DNA from 3 places in the Novipirellula rosea genome. Region 3 is predicted to be linked to each of the others. Evidence: riboswitches for the same ligand, from Rfam matches in the RefSeq annotation. Region 3 holds a riboswitch; each other region holds the start of a gene.
What was found. A riboswitch is a leader RNA that binds a small molecule or an ion and turns the genes downstream of it on or off. The one in region 3 is predicted to bind cobalamin.
Positions count from the first base shown of each region.

Region 1 (2,256 bases), on a different contig from region 3:
TTGCCTAGCCCGCCCGCCCATTTGGAAAGCATCGCGTTGTCGCCAATGCTTTTGAAAATGTGAGCCAAATCGTCTTGCACCGTGGTCAAATAGCAGCTGCTCAATTGCGGATGCTGAGTTCCCGAGTTGAACAAGGTCGGCGTCGCACTGGTGAACCGGAACGACGACAGCAGTTGATAGAACTCGATTGCACGGTCGGTTCGCTGGTCTTCATCTTCACGAAGTGCTAACCCCATCGCGACTCGCATCCAAAAGTATTGCGGGGTTTCGATGCGGCGGCCATCGACATGCAGCAGGTAGCGGTCGTAAATCGTCTGGACGCCCAAATAGCGAAACAACTTGTCTCGTTCGGGGAGCAAGGCGTCGGCGATTCTGGAAAGATCGAAACTACGCAGCTGTTCGGACAATCGACCACAGCGAATCCCTTCGATCACGTAGTGTTCAAAACGATCGCGATAAGTGTCCGCAAAGTCCTCGTCAATTTGTGTCAATCCGAGCGTTTGGCGATATACGATGGCCAGCTGCATTGCCGCAGCAAAGCGGTCGTAGTCCATGCTTCGCTCGATACGACTGCGAGCCGAAAGCACGAGGGCGCGGGCGATGTCTTCGGGGGTCATTCCGTCGAATGATCCGCGAATGACTTCGGCGACGATCTCGCTGGTCTCGATGTTCGGTAGCGTCGACTCGGGAATCGATTCGAGAAATGCTTTTAACTTGGCTTCGGAAAATGCGACATACACCCCCGGTTCAATCTGCAGTCGCAACTGCGGGACGGAACTGCTGTTGTCGATCGACAATTCGTCAAGTCCCGAGTCGACGTGACGGACCGCTCGCAGTCGTGCGTGTTCGGTTCGGTACAGGATGTAACGACGCGCGACTCGAAAATGCTCTCGCTGCATCAATCCAATTTCGACCACGTCCTGGATCTGTTCGACACTCAGGCAGCCCGACGCCGCATCCCCCGAGGCGAAGTCGTAGACTTGGTCGATGATCGCCAGCACGTCTTGCTCGATTTGTGAGGCAAGCGGTTGGCCTTCGGCGAGGTTCAATTCCGCGCGAAACGCTTTTTCGATTGCCGATTCGATGCGACCGCGATCCATGTCGACTTCGCGACCATCGCGTTTGCGGACTTTCAATACGGTGGTGGTGGGGCTTGCCTGTGCCGAAGTCGTCTTAGACATGGTCATCCTAAGTCTGCGGTGCTAGCTCGGTTCGATCTTTGGCCAGCGACGGATTGCAAATACCGTGGCGGGGTTGGCCCAATGGGTTCGCGCGTACTCTCAGCACATACTGAAAACCATTTCTGCATGGACGTTCAGTTAGCTTGGCGAAACGGCGACGGCAGTGATCGAGCAGAAGCTCTGCGAACAATGAAAAACAAATCGAGGCGATTCACAGAAAAGCAATTTGCCAGAGCAGCCAATCGGCTTTCGGCAGACGTCCCGTCGAATCACATCGCAACGATCACCCCAATCCAAGAGGGCCCAAAATCGTCTATTTCGTGGTAGGTCTTCTGACTCACTGCCGACCGAGTTCTCGCAGCCTTCTCGCCCCGATTTCCTGTCTCACAGGTTTCCCGAGCAATGGCGTGTTTTAATGAAAGAGTTTCGGTTTGGATGCTTTTGATTTACGCATCCGAGGGCAGTTCACAGCGGCTGGACCATCCCGGAATTTCACCGGAGTTCCCTGTTCACTCGCGAGTGTAGAAACACCGCAAGTCACCACGAACGCTTAAGAATCTAACAGCTGACGCGGCGACGTCAATGCTTTGCTAGCACAATGTCGTTTGTTTTCGTTTGGACGCGTTTTTCGCGAGATTCCGTGACGACGACAGTAAAGATTTCGATCCCAAGGTGCGTGGTTTCCGACTTCCCCATTCGTCATCACTCGAAGCGTTCGCGGGGGGAATCTTTATCTTGACTCGGTCCCTCGCTGACGCGTCGGGTTAGGATTTGTCGGGTTAGGATTTGCCGGGGAAAACTGCCCCGTCATGCGGCGGGGCGACGCTACCCTGTGGCAACTCGGTGCTTCGTTCGTCGCTACTTGATTTCGACGATCTCGAGATTCGTGAAGCGTCCGATCGACATGTTGGCACCTCCCACCATCAGCATCGATGTGGGATCAAGTGGCAACATGCAGTGAAAGAAACGTCCGGGATCATAGCTGCCTACGATCTCCCAATCGTCACCCTCCGCGGTCAGTCGCTGGATTGTGCCATTGACGGTGCTGACATACAGATGTCCGGCATGGGATTGA
Region 1 covers NZ_BAABGA010000120.1:817,380-819,635, forward strand. Annotated here, with positions in the region: gene ABD971_RS35125 (ribonucleoside-diphosphate reductase subunit alpha) at 1-1,181, opposite strand, end outside; cobalamin riboswitch at 1,487-1,741, opposite strand; gene ABD971_RS35130 (Kelch repeat-containing protein) at 2,040-2,256, opposite strand, start outside.
Region 1: it holds a riboswitch for cobalamin, as region 3 does, so the genes downstream of both, ABD971_RS35125 (ribonucleoside-diphosphate reductase subunit alpha) here and ABD971_RS31610 (DUF1559 family PulG-like putative transporter) in region 3, are expected to answer to the same signal.

Region 2 (2,256 bases), on a different contig from region 3:
AGCTCAGCGGTCTTACCCTGAATCATTTCGATGTAGGTCGTCTCGTCGATGTCCAAAACATCCCGCTTCAACACTTGCCGCATCTCGCCTTCGCACACCAAACGCGACGCTTCACCGATCCAGCGGCATGCTTCGGTCGATGGCAAGGTTGCCGCCAAACGGAAACTTTGGGCGAAAAGATAGTCTCCCAACAAGATGCTGGTGTGGTTGTTCCACTTGGCATTGACCGTGGGCACATGGCGACGGGTATCCGCATCATCAAGCACGTCATCGTGGATCAGCGTGGCGGTATGGACCATTTCGATCACGACGCCGAGCACCACGTGGTCCTCGCGAACCGATCCGACGGCCGAGGCCGCCAACAGCAACATCGCTGGCCGCAACCGTTTTCCGCCTAATTGAGTGCCGTGGCGGAGTACCGGAACGAGCGATTCATAAGGCGACTGCAGCTCTTGGTGGAACCGTTTTTCGACGCGAACGAGGTCCGACGCGATCGGGCCATACAACTTGGCAAATTGGTCGGCCAAGACACGCGACGTCGCGTGGCCGTTGGATTCGCTAGGGCGAGATTCGCTGTCATTTTCCGTCGTCAATTGAGCAGCGTGAAAGGTTGAGGTCGAATCCATTTCGGCGAAACCGTTAAGTGAAACAGGATGGACGAGCCAATGCGGCATACCACATTCCAATGGAACCGCAATAAAGCACGCGAAGCAACCGACAATCCCCCCGCTAGCTTGCTAGAAATTTAACGATTTCTAGCCGCGACGTTAATTCCAGCCATAGCTTGGCAACAAATCGCGGTTTTGGCGATAGGGCTTAGCGTCCCCGGCCCGGCCGGGCTCTCGTTGACATCGATGCTTTCGAGCCGCATACTTCGTCAAGACTTGGGTGCTGAATCGACCTGTCGTCGCTTCAGAGAATAGGGAAAACGGTGCAAATCCGTTGCGGTCCCGCCGCTGTAACCGGAAATGAACCCCGCACAATGCCACTGTGGTCGAATCGACCTTGGGAAGGCGTGGGGGACAAATAATCCGGGAGCCAGAAGACCTGCCCAAACGTCATTTTTAGTTGTGGTAGTACCCTCGGGGAATTGGGAACTATCGCGTCTCTACCTTGATGATTTCGGGAATGGTATCGCGGCCGCAGCGTGGTCGTGATGCGGTCTTCGTTTGTCTGCGCGTGAGTCGTGATACGTGATCGATCAATCCTGCCGGGGGGGCTGCGCCGGAGGTTTACGCCTCCGCTCATTCACTCGAGGAACAAGATGAGCAAGCGTTTTTGTCGGTCACGAGGTTTCACGTTGGTCGAATTGCTGGTGGTGATCGCAATCATCGGCGTCTTAGTCGGGCTGCTATTGCCCGCGGTCCAGGCCGCCCGCGAGGCGGCGAGACGAATGCAGTGTGGAAACAATCTGAAACAGATCGGATTGGCACTGCACAATTACGAGTCCGCATATCGGGTTTGGCCAGCGCAGTCGTCCTCTCCGAGTCAAGGAAAAGGGTTCATTACCAAACGCGGCAGCTGGTTCACGGCGGTGCTGCCATTTATTGAACAAGATGGCTTGTTCCAATCCTTTGATGGAAATTACCACTGGCACGATCCAGAAAACGCGGAGGCGGTGAATGCCAAAGTGCCCGCCATGAGCTGTCCGTCGGTTCCCGAGCGTCGTGGTTTCGAGTGGACCGTGCTGGTCGATTATGCCAATGCCACGACGACCTCGTACACATTGTCCGCTCGTGATTTCTATGACGGCGCAACAACCGATTACGCCAACGTCGGAGGAGTTGGGACGCAGCTCAACGCCGTGTTGCCCCCATCGCAGCAACTTCATGATCCTCGAAATTGTGGGATTCTAAAATCGACCGCCGTCCGGCTCTCGGATGTTATCGATGGTTTGTCAAACACCCTGCTAGTGGTCGAGTGTGCGGGACGACCCGAGCTTTTCCAAAACGGTCGACTCGTCGGCGATGGGGCGTCTCCGAAAACGTGGAGCGGCAGTTCCAGTGTTACGCGTCCGTTTCCAACCGGCGGCGTGTGGGCCAGTCATAACAAAGGCTTCACAGTGGACGGGGCACTGCCCGATGGCAACACCGCGATCCGCCCTGGATCGTGTTCGATCAATTGCAGCAACGATAACGAAGTCTACTCGTTTCATGTCGGAGGGGCACAAACCTTGGTCGCCGATGGTTCGGTCCGTTTTTTGACGAGCTCGCTGCCCATCGATCAGCTTGTCGCACTTGTGAGCCGCAATGGACA
Region 2 covers NZ_BAABGA010000120.1:248,057-250,312, forward strand. Annotated here, with positions in the region: gene ABD971_RS33245 (polyprenyl synthetase family protein) at 1-674, opposite strand, end outside; cobalamin riboswitch at 870-1,069, shown strand; gene ABD971_RS33250 (DUF1559 family PulG-like putative transporter) at 1,265-2,256, shown strand, end outside.
Region 2: it holds a riboswitch for cobalamin, as region 3 does, so the genes downstream of both, ABD971_RS33250 (DUF1559 family PulG-like putative transporter) here and ABD971_RS31610 (DUF1559 family PulG-like putative transporter) in region 3, are expected to answer to the same signal.

Region 3 (2,256 bases):
TCGGTAGTGAGTCGGCGGCGACGGCGAAGTTGGTTTGTACGTTGACGCATATTAGGTGTTTATCGTGTGGAGTTTATCCGTGTGCGGAAGCTCAATCTCGAGCGACACAGGACGTTACAAACAGTATGAAAATCAAAAATCGGAGACCACTTCGTGACCCGCACGCGTGCAAATTGCCGCTAACACAGTCAGATCCATGCTCTCGTTGAGGAAACGAACCGATCCATCGGCAAAGGCAGCATTGACACCCTGCGGATGAAAACTTCGCATGTCGTTTTCAAAACTGGGTGCCTTGTTGATCGGGAAGGCTTGATCAAACAAGTTCTTTCCGTTGATCCATTGGCCATCCGGAAAATCAGCGTCCTCGGATACCACGACCGTCGTCGACGTGCCGTCCAAGATGTCACGAAAACGCATCGCTCGGTCGTAAATCATCACGCCCGAGGGTGGATTGTTGGTGGTCAGAATTCGTTCACCGTAGATGCCGCCGTAATCGGTCACGCCGCGACCTTTTTTCAAATTGTCACTGCGAGGTGTCGAGGGACAAATGAATGTCGAAATGACCGATGCTGCGGCCGCGGCGTTTTTCGGATCGTCGTAGGGAACGTCGAAATTAATCTGCTGCCAAACGGCGGTCTGTTCGATCTGCGGCAACATCATTGCCGACCAAGCGAACTCTTTGCCGTTAAGCCACAGCGGGCGAGGCTGGATTACGCCGATGGGAAACTGGTTGAACGCGGCGTGATAGTTCTGCAGCCCCAGCCCGATCTGATGCAAACGACTGTGACACTGCATCCGACGTGCGGCCTCGCGAGCCGCCTGAACCGCCGGCAATAGCAATCCGACGAGGGTTCCGATGATCGCAATCACGACCAACAACTCGATCAGCGTGAAGCCGCGTTGCTGACCGCAGGTTCGTGATCGATGGAGGTGTGAGCGCGAAACCGACTGCGGATGACAGACTGGAAGCCTATCCCACAGCGGGTTTGTTCGTTCACAATCGAGGAACCTCATCGACGTACCGCCAACGATTTAAAGGGGAAAGACCGAGTGGATGTTGCCGGATGTCCACCGCTGGGTTCGCAAACGCGAAGGGCAGGGGAGGGTAGCCGACAGCATTCATGCCTAGGAAAATCAACAACAACGGCTCACTGCAAAACGCCTTTTGCACAGCGAGACGGTCCGATCGTGACGCTAACCTCACCCAAGAAGGTTTTTCGAGAATCGCGGCGTGGGCAGCGAGTTCCAAAGCATCCGGTGACGCGGTAGGTCTTCTGACTTAGGATGCATGCCAGCTTCTTCCGCCTTCTCATTCCCAAATTGGCCGACGCCCGATGGCGACAAACGCGATTTGAAGAACAATGGCACGAAAGAGTGAGAAGTTGGCGGTTCGCGAAAACGTCACTAGAAGCGACATTCCTCTGCGAACAACATCCGTTACAGCGGCCGGGCCGTCTCGGAATTTCACCGAAGTTCCCTGTTTCCGCAAAATCCAAGATCCGTTGACTTTGCGGCACCGCTCACCGTTAATTGACGACTCTATCGGCTTGCCAAATCATTGTCAAACGCCCAAGTTGCAAGGTCGCCCCCGTTTTACCTTGACCCACTTTTGACGGAATCATGAGGGGCGTGAGCATGAATTTTCTCAAAACACGAGGACTTCGGAATCCTGATGAACAATCGCTGCATGATCGTCATTCCCGCTCGCTTGGCTTCGACTCGGCTCCCCGAAAAACTGCTTCGCAGCGCAGGGGGCAAGTCGATACTCCGTCATACCTGGGAAGCCGCATCGAAAGCCAGCGTTGCCGACGCCGTGGTGGTTGCGGTCGACGATCCTAAACTTGCGGACGAAGTGAACTCGTTCGGCGGCCGATGCGTGATGACCCGCGTCGACTGCCCCAGTGGGACCGATCGGATTGCCGAAGTCGCCGCCCAATTCCCTGATTTTGATGTGTTCATCAACGTCCAAGGGGACGAGCCTGAAATTGACCCCGCGACGGTGGACCTTGTCGGGACAGTGCTGATCAACGATGACCAGGCCGATATCGCCACGATCGGAACCCCCATCCGAAGCGAGTCACTGCTGCACGACCCGGCCTGCGTCAAAATTGTCGTCGCGGCGAGTGGGTGTGAAACGGGGGGTGGGTGCGAAACGGGGCAGAGCAGGGCAGGGCAGGCCAGCGGATCGCCCGCCCACCCACAATTCGCTGGTAACGCGATTTATTTCAGCCGCGAGGCGGTGCCACATTGTCGCGG
Region 3 covers NZ_BAABGA010000109.1:38,886-41,141, reverse strand. Annotated here, with positions in the region: gene ABD971_RS31615 (DUF4465 domain-containing protein) at 1-50, opposite strand, end outside; gene ABD971_RS31610 (DUF1559 family PulG-like putative transporter) at 133-1,014, opposite strand; cobalamin riboswitch at 1,248-1,535, opposite strand; gene ABD971_RS31605 (3-deoxy-manno-octulosonate cytidylyltransferase) at 1,673-2,256, shown strand, end outside.